2 regions of the Lysinibacillus sp. NPDC056959 genome follow, and region 1 is predicted to be linked to the other one. Evidence: riboswitches for the same ligand, from Rfam matches in the RefSeq annotation. Region 1 holds a riboswitch; the other holds the start of a gene.
What was found. A riboswitch is a leader RNA that binds a small molecule or an ion and turns the genes downstream of it on or off. The one in region 1 is predicted to bind lysine.
Positions count from the first base shown of each region.

Region 2: linked by a shared signal. The riboswitch ahead of ACFTQ7_RS09155 (cysteine hydrolase family protein) and the one ahead of ACFTQ7_RS15700 (amino acid permease) in region 1 are both predicted to bind lysine.

Region 1 is NZ_JBHURE010000014.1:2,716-6,947, forward strand. It holds gene ACFTQ7_RS15690 (nitric oxide synthase oxygenase) at 1-433, shown strand, start outside; gene ACFTQ7_RS15695 (CynX/NimT family MFS transporter) at 513-1,721, opposite strand; lysine riboswitch at 1,894-2,070, shown strand; gene ACFTQ7_RS15700 (amino acid permease) at 2,152-3,612, shown strand; gene ACFTQ7_RS15705 (serine hydrolase domain-containing protein) at 3,874-4,232, shown strand, end outside.
Region 2 is NZ_JBHURE010000005.1:263,436-267,667, forward strand. It holds gene ACFTQ7_RS09150 (APC family permease) at 1-1,250, opposite strand, end outside; gene ACFTQ7_RS09155 (cysteine hydrolase family protein) at 1,264-1,980, opposite strand; lysine riboswitch at 2,133-2,317, opposite strand; gene ACFTQ7_RS09160 (hypothetical protein) at 3,707-3,862, shown strand.

The DNA.
Region 1 (4,232 bases):
GAGCATGCGCTTCCAAATGGCAGGTATCGACTTTGAGGCAGCTCCATTCAATGGTTGGTATATGGGTACAGAAATTGGGGCACGTAATTTAGCAGATCATGATCGCTATAATATGCTACCCGCTATAGCAGAAATTTTTAACCTTGATACAACTAAACAGGCTTCTCTATGGCGTGACCGAGCATTAGTTGAGCTGAATATGGCCGTTCTACATTCTTTTAAAGAAGATGGTGTGAGCATTGTAGATCATCATACAGCTGCACAACAATTTAAATTGTTTGAGGAAGCAGAAGCAGCAGCAAATCGCGAGGTGACAGGCAATTGGACATGGTTGATTCCACCTCTTTCACCAGCTACAACCCATATTTATCACAAGCCTTATGTTAATGTTTACAATACACCGAACTATTTTTATCAGAAACCACCTTATTAATAGAGAAAGGCAGCTCACGTTAACTTTATTTCAGCGAGTGTCCAAACACTCGCTGAAATAAGATTATGAGCTACCTTTTTTAATTTACATATTCATTTTTAGAAGCTCTAAATGAACATAAGAAGAGTATGAATGCTACGACAACAAATAACCAACCAGTGATATCCCAGCCACCAAATATATCATGTAAATAACCAAATAAAATTGGACCGATTGCGGCTAATAAATATCCTAATGATTGTGCAAAACCTGATAAATCAGCTGCCTCAAAAGCGGTACGGGTACGTAATGTAAAGAACATCATCGCTAATGAGAATGAAGCTCCTCCGGCTAAGCCTAGTAGTACCATCCAAAGTATAGCGAGGTTCGTCCATTCCATTACTAGTCCGATAAAGCCAATTAAGTAAAATGCCGTAAACATGAATACGAGAGGTCGTTGAGATGTCATTTTACTAGCAATAATAGGGACAGCTAAGGCCATTGGGACTTGTGAAAATTGCATGATGGAAAACATCCATCCTGCACGATCTGCAGCTAATCCTTGTGCTATATATATTTCAGGAATCCAAGCAGCGGTTGTATAGAATAATAACGACTGAAATCCCATAGCTCCCGCTACTGCCCAAGTAACAGGTGATTTCCATAAAGGTGTACGTTCTTTCGTAGTTTTAACATTAGGCTCTGGCTTATTAAATTTCAACTGTGGAATCCAAATTAAAATGGTTAACGCCACAAGAACAAGTGCGACTGCCAGAGCACCTTGCCAGCCAATGGATGAATGGGCAACAGGATAGCTAATGCCAGCGCCAAGCCCAGCTGTCAAATTCATCGACATTGTGAAAAATGCCATAAGCAAACCTACGTGATAAGGAAACTTCAATTTAAGTAATCCTGGAATAAGTACGTTACCGAATGAAATGGCTATACCAATTAGCGCAGTGCCAAATACGAGTAAACTAGTTGTGCCGAGGGAGCGTAGTACAATCCCTAATGCCAAAAGAATAGTCGATAAAAATAATGTTAGTTCTAGCCCTATTTTACGTGCGACAATTGGTACAAAAGGTGAGATAATTGCAAAAGCTAGCAATGGGATTGTTGTTAGAAAGCCCGCTAATGCATAGGATATGCCGAGGTCTTCTCGGATAAAGGAAATAATAGGTCCAACAACTGTTAGTGGCATCCGTAATGTCGAGCCAATACAAATTACGCCGATCACTAGTAATAAGGTTGTACCTTTCCAGTTAATTTTCCTGCTAGGATAAGTATCGGTATGTTCATGAGTAGTCAAATAAATCCCCCCTGTTAGAACAATTATGATTGAACCACTATACCACTTTATCACAATAATAAAAATAGTTGAAAATTCACAAAATATAGAATGTTACTCGAGTTGTTGAAATGCCATATGTCATATGTTAGAATAATATTCATCATAAATTTAATAATATGCCTCATGTTTATATTGAGGTAGAGGTCGCGGTATTTAAGAGTATGCTAATGGAAATGACAAGCATTTAAGATATTAGTTGAAAGGAAATACTGCCGAAGTGTGAGGGGACTTGAAAACCTCATGCTGGGGCTGTCTCCGAAAGGAACAGAACTGTCACGTTTGGACAACGTGTTGAGCTATCATTTTGAAAGAACAGAGGATTCTTAGCCATCACTGCCGTTCATGTGATGGCATTTTTTTCGCCTCTTAAAAGGAAGGAAGCTAAATTGTGAGTGAAATAAAAGTCAATCAGCTCGGCCATAAAGCGCCAAAGTTGAAAAAAGAATTAAAAAGCCGTCACATTACAATGATTTCATTAGGCGGTACAATCGGTACAGGATTGTTTTTAGCTAGTGGTGGTGCCATTGCACAGGCAGGCCCTGGCGGTGCGCTTCTTGCTTATGCATTAATCGGTATCATGGTTTATTTTTTAATGACGAGCTTAGGCGAAATGGCAGCCTATATGCCATCATCGGGCTCATTTAGTACGTATGCTACAAAATTTGTGGATCCAGCTCTAGGCTTTGCACTTGGTTGGAACTATTGGTACAACTGGGCAATTACAATTGCGGCAGAAATTTCAGCTGTATCATTGATTATGAAATATTGGTTTCCAGATAGCTCTTCAGCACTTTGGACTGTTTTATTTATTGCTGTCGTTTTAACGTTCAATCTATTATCGGTAAAAAGCTATGGTGAAAGTGAATATTGGTTTGCCATGATAAAGGTTGTAACTGTAATCATTTTTATTATCATCAGTTTCTTAATGATATTTGGTATTTTAGGAGGAAATGCTCCGGTAGGCTTTACGAATTTCTTTATTAGTGATGGACCATTCCACGGTGGTTTCCTTGCTACATTTGGTATTTTCTTAGCTGCGGGATTCTCGTTCCAAGGAACAGAATTACTTGGAATAACAGCGGGTGAAACAGATGATCCTGGTAAAAATATTCCGAAAGCTGTTAAGTCCGTTTTCTGGCGAATTCTTTTATTCTATATTTTAGCGATCGGTGCAATTGGTCTGTTGATTCCGTTTACAGACGCACGTTTGCTATCTGAAGATATCGCTGTTTCACCGTTTACACTGGTGTTCGACCGTTTAGGAATTGCCTTTGCTGCATCATTGATGAATGCTATTATTCTAACGGCAATGCTGTCAGCAGGGAATTCAGGGCTGTACGCATCTTCTCGTATGCTTTGGCAATTAGCGGTAGATGGACATGCACCTAAATTTTTCGCTAAACTAAGCCGTCGAGGTATTCCAATTTACGCATTACTGGCGACTTTAGCTGTAGGCTCTCTAGCATTTTTAGCTTCATTCTTTGGTGATGGTGTGGTCTACATGTGGCTTCTAAATGCCTCTGGGATGTCAGGCTTCATTGCTTGGCTAGGAATTGCATTTAGCCATTACCGTTTCCGTCGAGCGTTCGACGTACAGGGCTTAGATCCGAAATTGTTGCCGTATAAAGCAAAATTATTCCCATTCGGTCCGCTATTTGCCTTTACGGTTTGTATGATTGTTGTTATTGGACAAAACTACAGTGCATTTATGGGTGGTTCAGTAGATTGGTACGGAGTCCTTGTCTCGTATATCGGTATTCCACTGTTCTTACTGTTATGGCTTGGCTATAAAATTAAGCATAAAACAAAAATGCTTCCACTTGAGCAATGTGATTTAAAAGTAGATTAATAAATAATAAACTGTCCTGTGAGCCATAGAAAATGGCTTGCAGGGCAGTTTTTTTTAGTTGAAAAATGAATTGGCAAGCTCAAACATACAATCTTGTCAGAGAAAAATTAAATCCTTTAAGCCCCAAACCCCCGCATCCCCATAATAGTAATCATTGATCCATTTTTATATTTTAGGATCTTCAGATAAAATTACTGGAGAAAATAAAAGTGGACTTTAGCTTTTCAGACCGTCCCTCCATTTTTGGTGCCCAACCTTAATATGGTAAACTGTTTTAGAATGAATAACCACCAAATTTTGGTTATGTCATTTGTTGAAACGTATATCGTTTATCTTCATTCAGTAGAAATAGCTGTACGTAAAAGCTTAATAGGTGAGGACAAATTTCAACCATTAGGTATTCAAGAATATCAGTGGTACGAGGATAAGAAGAAAATTAGTAAAGGGGCAGATGGTCTTTTATTAAAGGCAGAAGATATGATGAAAGTGGGGCTCTTAGTTTTAAAGAAAGGCGTATATAAAGAGAAAAGGATAGTTTCAGAGGATTGGATTAACCATTCGATAAAGCCGAATTTAATGACTTATGAAAAAATCGGTTATTACGGGATGCATTGGTGGGT
Region 2 (4,232 bases), on a different contig from region 1:
TTCAATGTCATCGGTGATAAATTAATAAATAAGTAGAAACAAATACCAAATCCTAGCCCTGGAATTAATAAGTATCGAATTATTTTCATTTCTTTTTTACGGAAGAAGTAATACACGATCACTGACAAATTGACAAACATAAATCCTGTCAGGCCTCCAAAGTTCATTAATTCTGCTACAAAATTTGCTGATAAAAACAGCGCTCCTAAAACACTAATCACACACATCAATAAAATATTGTATACCGGTGTTTGATATTTTGGATGTAAATGTGTGAAAAACTTTTTCGAAAGTACCTCATCACGCCCCATACTAAACATTAAACGGGATGCACTTGCTTGTCCTGTTAAACCAGCTGTCACTGTTGATACAATAATCGCAACTGTATAAAGAGTTGCAAGAACTGCACCACCTGCTTTTTCCGCTACATCAAATAAAGCCGTATCAGCTGAACTAAAGTTTGTAACATCAGGCCATACGAGCTGAGCTACATATGCTTGCACAATAAAAATAAGTCCTCCGATTAAACAAGCTAAAATAGCTGCCTTCCAAATATCCTCTTTTGGATTGACTGCCTCTTCAGATAGTGTTGTAATCGAATCGAACCCTAAAAATGAGAAGCAGGCCATTGCTGCACCAGAAATAATTGCAGACATAACGAATTTTTCATCGTTGAAAAACGGGACAACAGTAAAGAGCGACGTATCACTTTGCGCACCGACAATTGTCTTTACACAAAAAATCACAAAAATAACGACTACAATTCCCATAAACATAACGAGGATTTGATTTGTTTTTGCTGCGATGCCAATACCTAGAATATTGACTGTAGTTATAATACCTGCAATTAATAACACCCATACCCAATACGGAACAGATGGTATTAATGCATTCGCATATGAAGCACCTACCATGAATACAATGAGTGGCACTAAGACATAATCCATAAACATTGCCCAACCCGCAAAAAAACCTAAATGTGGATTAATTGCACGCTGGGTATATGTGTAAGTTGACCCTCCATTCGGAAAAACAGCAGCCATGCGACCGTAACTATATGCAGAAAACATCATTGCAACCATCGCAATCAAGTAGGCTAATGGCAACATCCCACCTGTAGACTCTGCTGCAAAGCCATAAATATAAGCTGGCGCAATCGGTGTCATAAAAGCAATACCATAAATGACTAAATCTTTTAATGTTAAAACACGCTTTAACTGTGGTGTATGATCATTTGGTGTTTGACTCATAGTCCATTTCCTCTCACAGATTCATTGGTTCGTGTTTTGATAGTTCTTCCGTTACTAAATCAATTACTTCATCTGTACTCATCACTTGGCAATAAATTTGATTCATAATCATAATTTCTGCATCATGAAGCTGTTGCGTTGCAGCTGCACATGCATCTTCAACTAAAATAACTTCAAATCCTGCGTCAGCTAAACTTCGAACTGTTGAAGCAACACATTGATCTGTTACAACACCTGTACAAACTACTGTTTCAATGCCCATATTACGCAGTAAAAATTCATAATTCGTACCACTTAATACGCTATCTGTCGTTTTATTTACAACAATTTCGTCATCAAGAGGCTTTAATTCATCCACCATCTCCGCTCCTGGGTCACCGATTGGCAATAAAATATTGTTCCATCCTGTCCGGCGTTGTACAGGAGAACGATCTCTTCCATCTTTATGATGGCAAGCAATGCGACCAAATGTTACTTCTAATTTATTAGTACGGAAAAAATCTAAAAGCTTTTTATTGTTCGGGATCGTTAAATTGTCGATACGATCAAAAAAGTATTCCCACTGATCAAACATGCCCTTTTCTCTTGCAACCTGCGCGTCTAATCCGTCTCGGCTAATAAACTGATGTTGCATGTCTACTATTAGTAATGCTGTTTTATCAGGGTTCACGTTTATTTTTTGACCGTCAGTCGGTAAAAATTCATAGTATAATGTTGATGTATTATCCATAAAATCCCCCCAAAATACCTCTAATTCTAAAATGTATAGACAAATAAAATATAGACTCTTTGTGCAAAAGAATCTGTCTAACACAAAAATGACCTACTCATTTCTAGAAACTTAAAATGAATCGACCATTTAAAATTCCCACTGTTTGTCTAAACAGAGATAGCACAACTTCATAAACACGTATGTTTACGAAGGCAGTCCTGCAACTATTCGCTACAGCCCCAGTATATGATGGCGAGAACTCATCACATGCTTCGGCGACACTTCCTTCTACCAAACTTCTTCATCTTCTCGGACTCCATTAGGTACTGTTAACCGCCGCGCCTCTACACCATTATTAGAAAAGTGTGAATTATTTGATTATTTGAAATAATTATATTATTGCGTTTTTTATATGTCAACTTAAAAATCTACTATATTTTATAAGATTTATTGCGCTCAACCACAAAAAAATGACATTCAAAACACTTTAAACAATAACTATTTACAATAAATACAACAATACATCAACAATTGTATAAGCATTTAATTATTCACCTCTTGATTTTTCATCACCTATAAACCGTTCCCTTCTTAACGTTCACGATTCACAATATAATTCATAAATTACCCCAGCGATAATTTTGATTTTTTCGCTGAGTTTGCACGGCATCCCCCCCTTTAGGATATTTTGAGCTACCGTATTTAGCGTTACCCAAATCATAGTGGATTCATGATCCCGGGGGCGACTAACGCCGTAAACAATTGTTCGAAGAAGGAGGGATACCCACACGCAATTTTTTTAAAAATTTTTGTCCTATAGAAAAAAATCATCTAACACATAGTAAAAAACTTCTCAGAAAAACAAACTTCTAATTAAGTAGTCTATTAATACACAAAAAATGCCCTACTTATATTACCAGCTATAAGTAAGGCACCTCTAAAATTATATTCAGTTTTATTGAGCATATACATTTCCTTCTACGCTACTACTTAAAACATCATGATATTAAACAGTAATAAAAGGTCGCAGCAGCAGCACAACCACCTTCTCTAATAGGCAATCCCTTTTTGATAAGCGACTCTAGTAAGTTGAAGAATTATTTTCCATTATGTATCTAAGTTTGATTACCTCTAGTCTTTCTTTTTTCTAGTTTTCTCCTTTTTGATTCTTTTACATAATTAATATAGTTCCCTGTTCCTTCTATTGCTGAAACTGCAATGATAGCCCATTCTAGTGCATTAACAGCTCTTAGCAATTCCTTTCCATAGAATAATGTAACGTTAGCAATAAACCCATAGAGAAGTGCTTTAGAAAAATACTCCTAAATAGGAAAATACTTTTTCTTGTAGGGATAGTTTTATATCTATTGGCTATCAAGCGTAAAGTGGCGGACAAGCGTAATTTCCAAAATTGCACTAAATGGCATTTGCAATGCCTTGAACATTGTGAAGCCTTACTGATTAGTAGAAATTGAATTTTGAAAGGATTATTATACGAAGGAGTAAAATGAATTCAATTCTTATCGTTTTCTATCGTTGTCTCAATAACCGGAGAAAGCCCATAAACCTTGATATATAAAGGTTTAGTGAATTAACATTACCGGCTGCGTTCTCAGAAAGTGGAGATGAAAATGTTACTATATCCATACCTTTTGTTTCATCACATATATTTCATTATTTAATTGTAAGTTATGCGGATAAAAAATCATCTTTCTCTCACACTAATAGTGGAGGTGAGATGATCATGGGTAATAATAAACATAAGAATAATAAAACTCAAGACAACAAAAAACAGCAGAATCAAAATCAAAATGCTAACAGAGAACGTAAAAATGAAAACAGAGAAGAGTTCGCTGAAGAAGTAGATTTCAGTAGTATTCAAAATGAAAATAAACGTTAATAAATTTCAACTCCCAATATTCACCTTAGAAAAAGGTGTGTATTGGGGCTTTTTTTCTGTAAACATCGACTTTGATCCATCTCTTTCGATTTCTTAAAATAAAAAAACCCGGAAATAATTCCGGGCTAATTACCACTTACTTTTCCTCCATGACACACACTGTCTCGCTTTTCGCATTCGATCTTAAGAATAACCTAAGACAACCGTGCTTTAGCTTTCAGTTGATGGTTATTCAGAGTAAACGATCAATCGTACTCATCGGGTTAACCCTCCCAGTCATATTGGTTGAAGTGAAAATCTTTAATAGTATAGATTAATTATTATTTTTTATACGCTTTTTTGAAAAAAATCAATATGTTCTTTTGGTCCC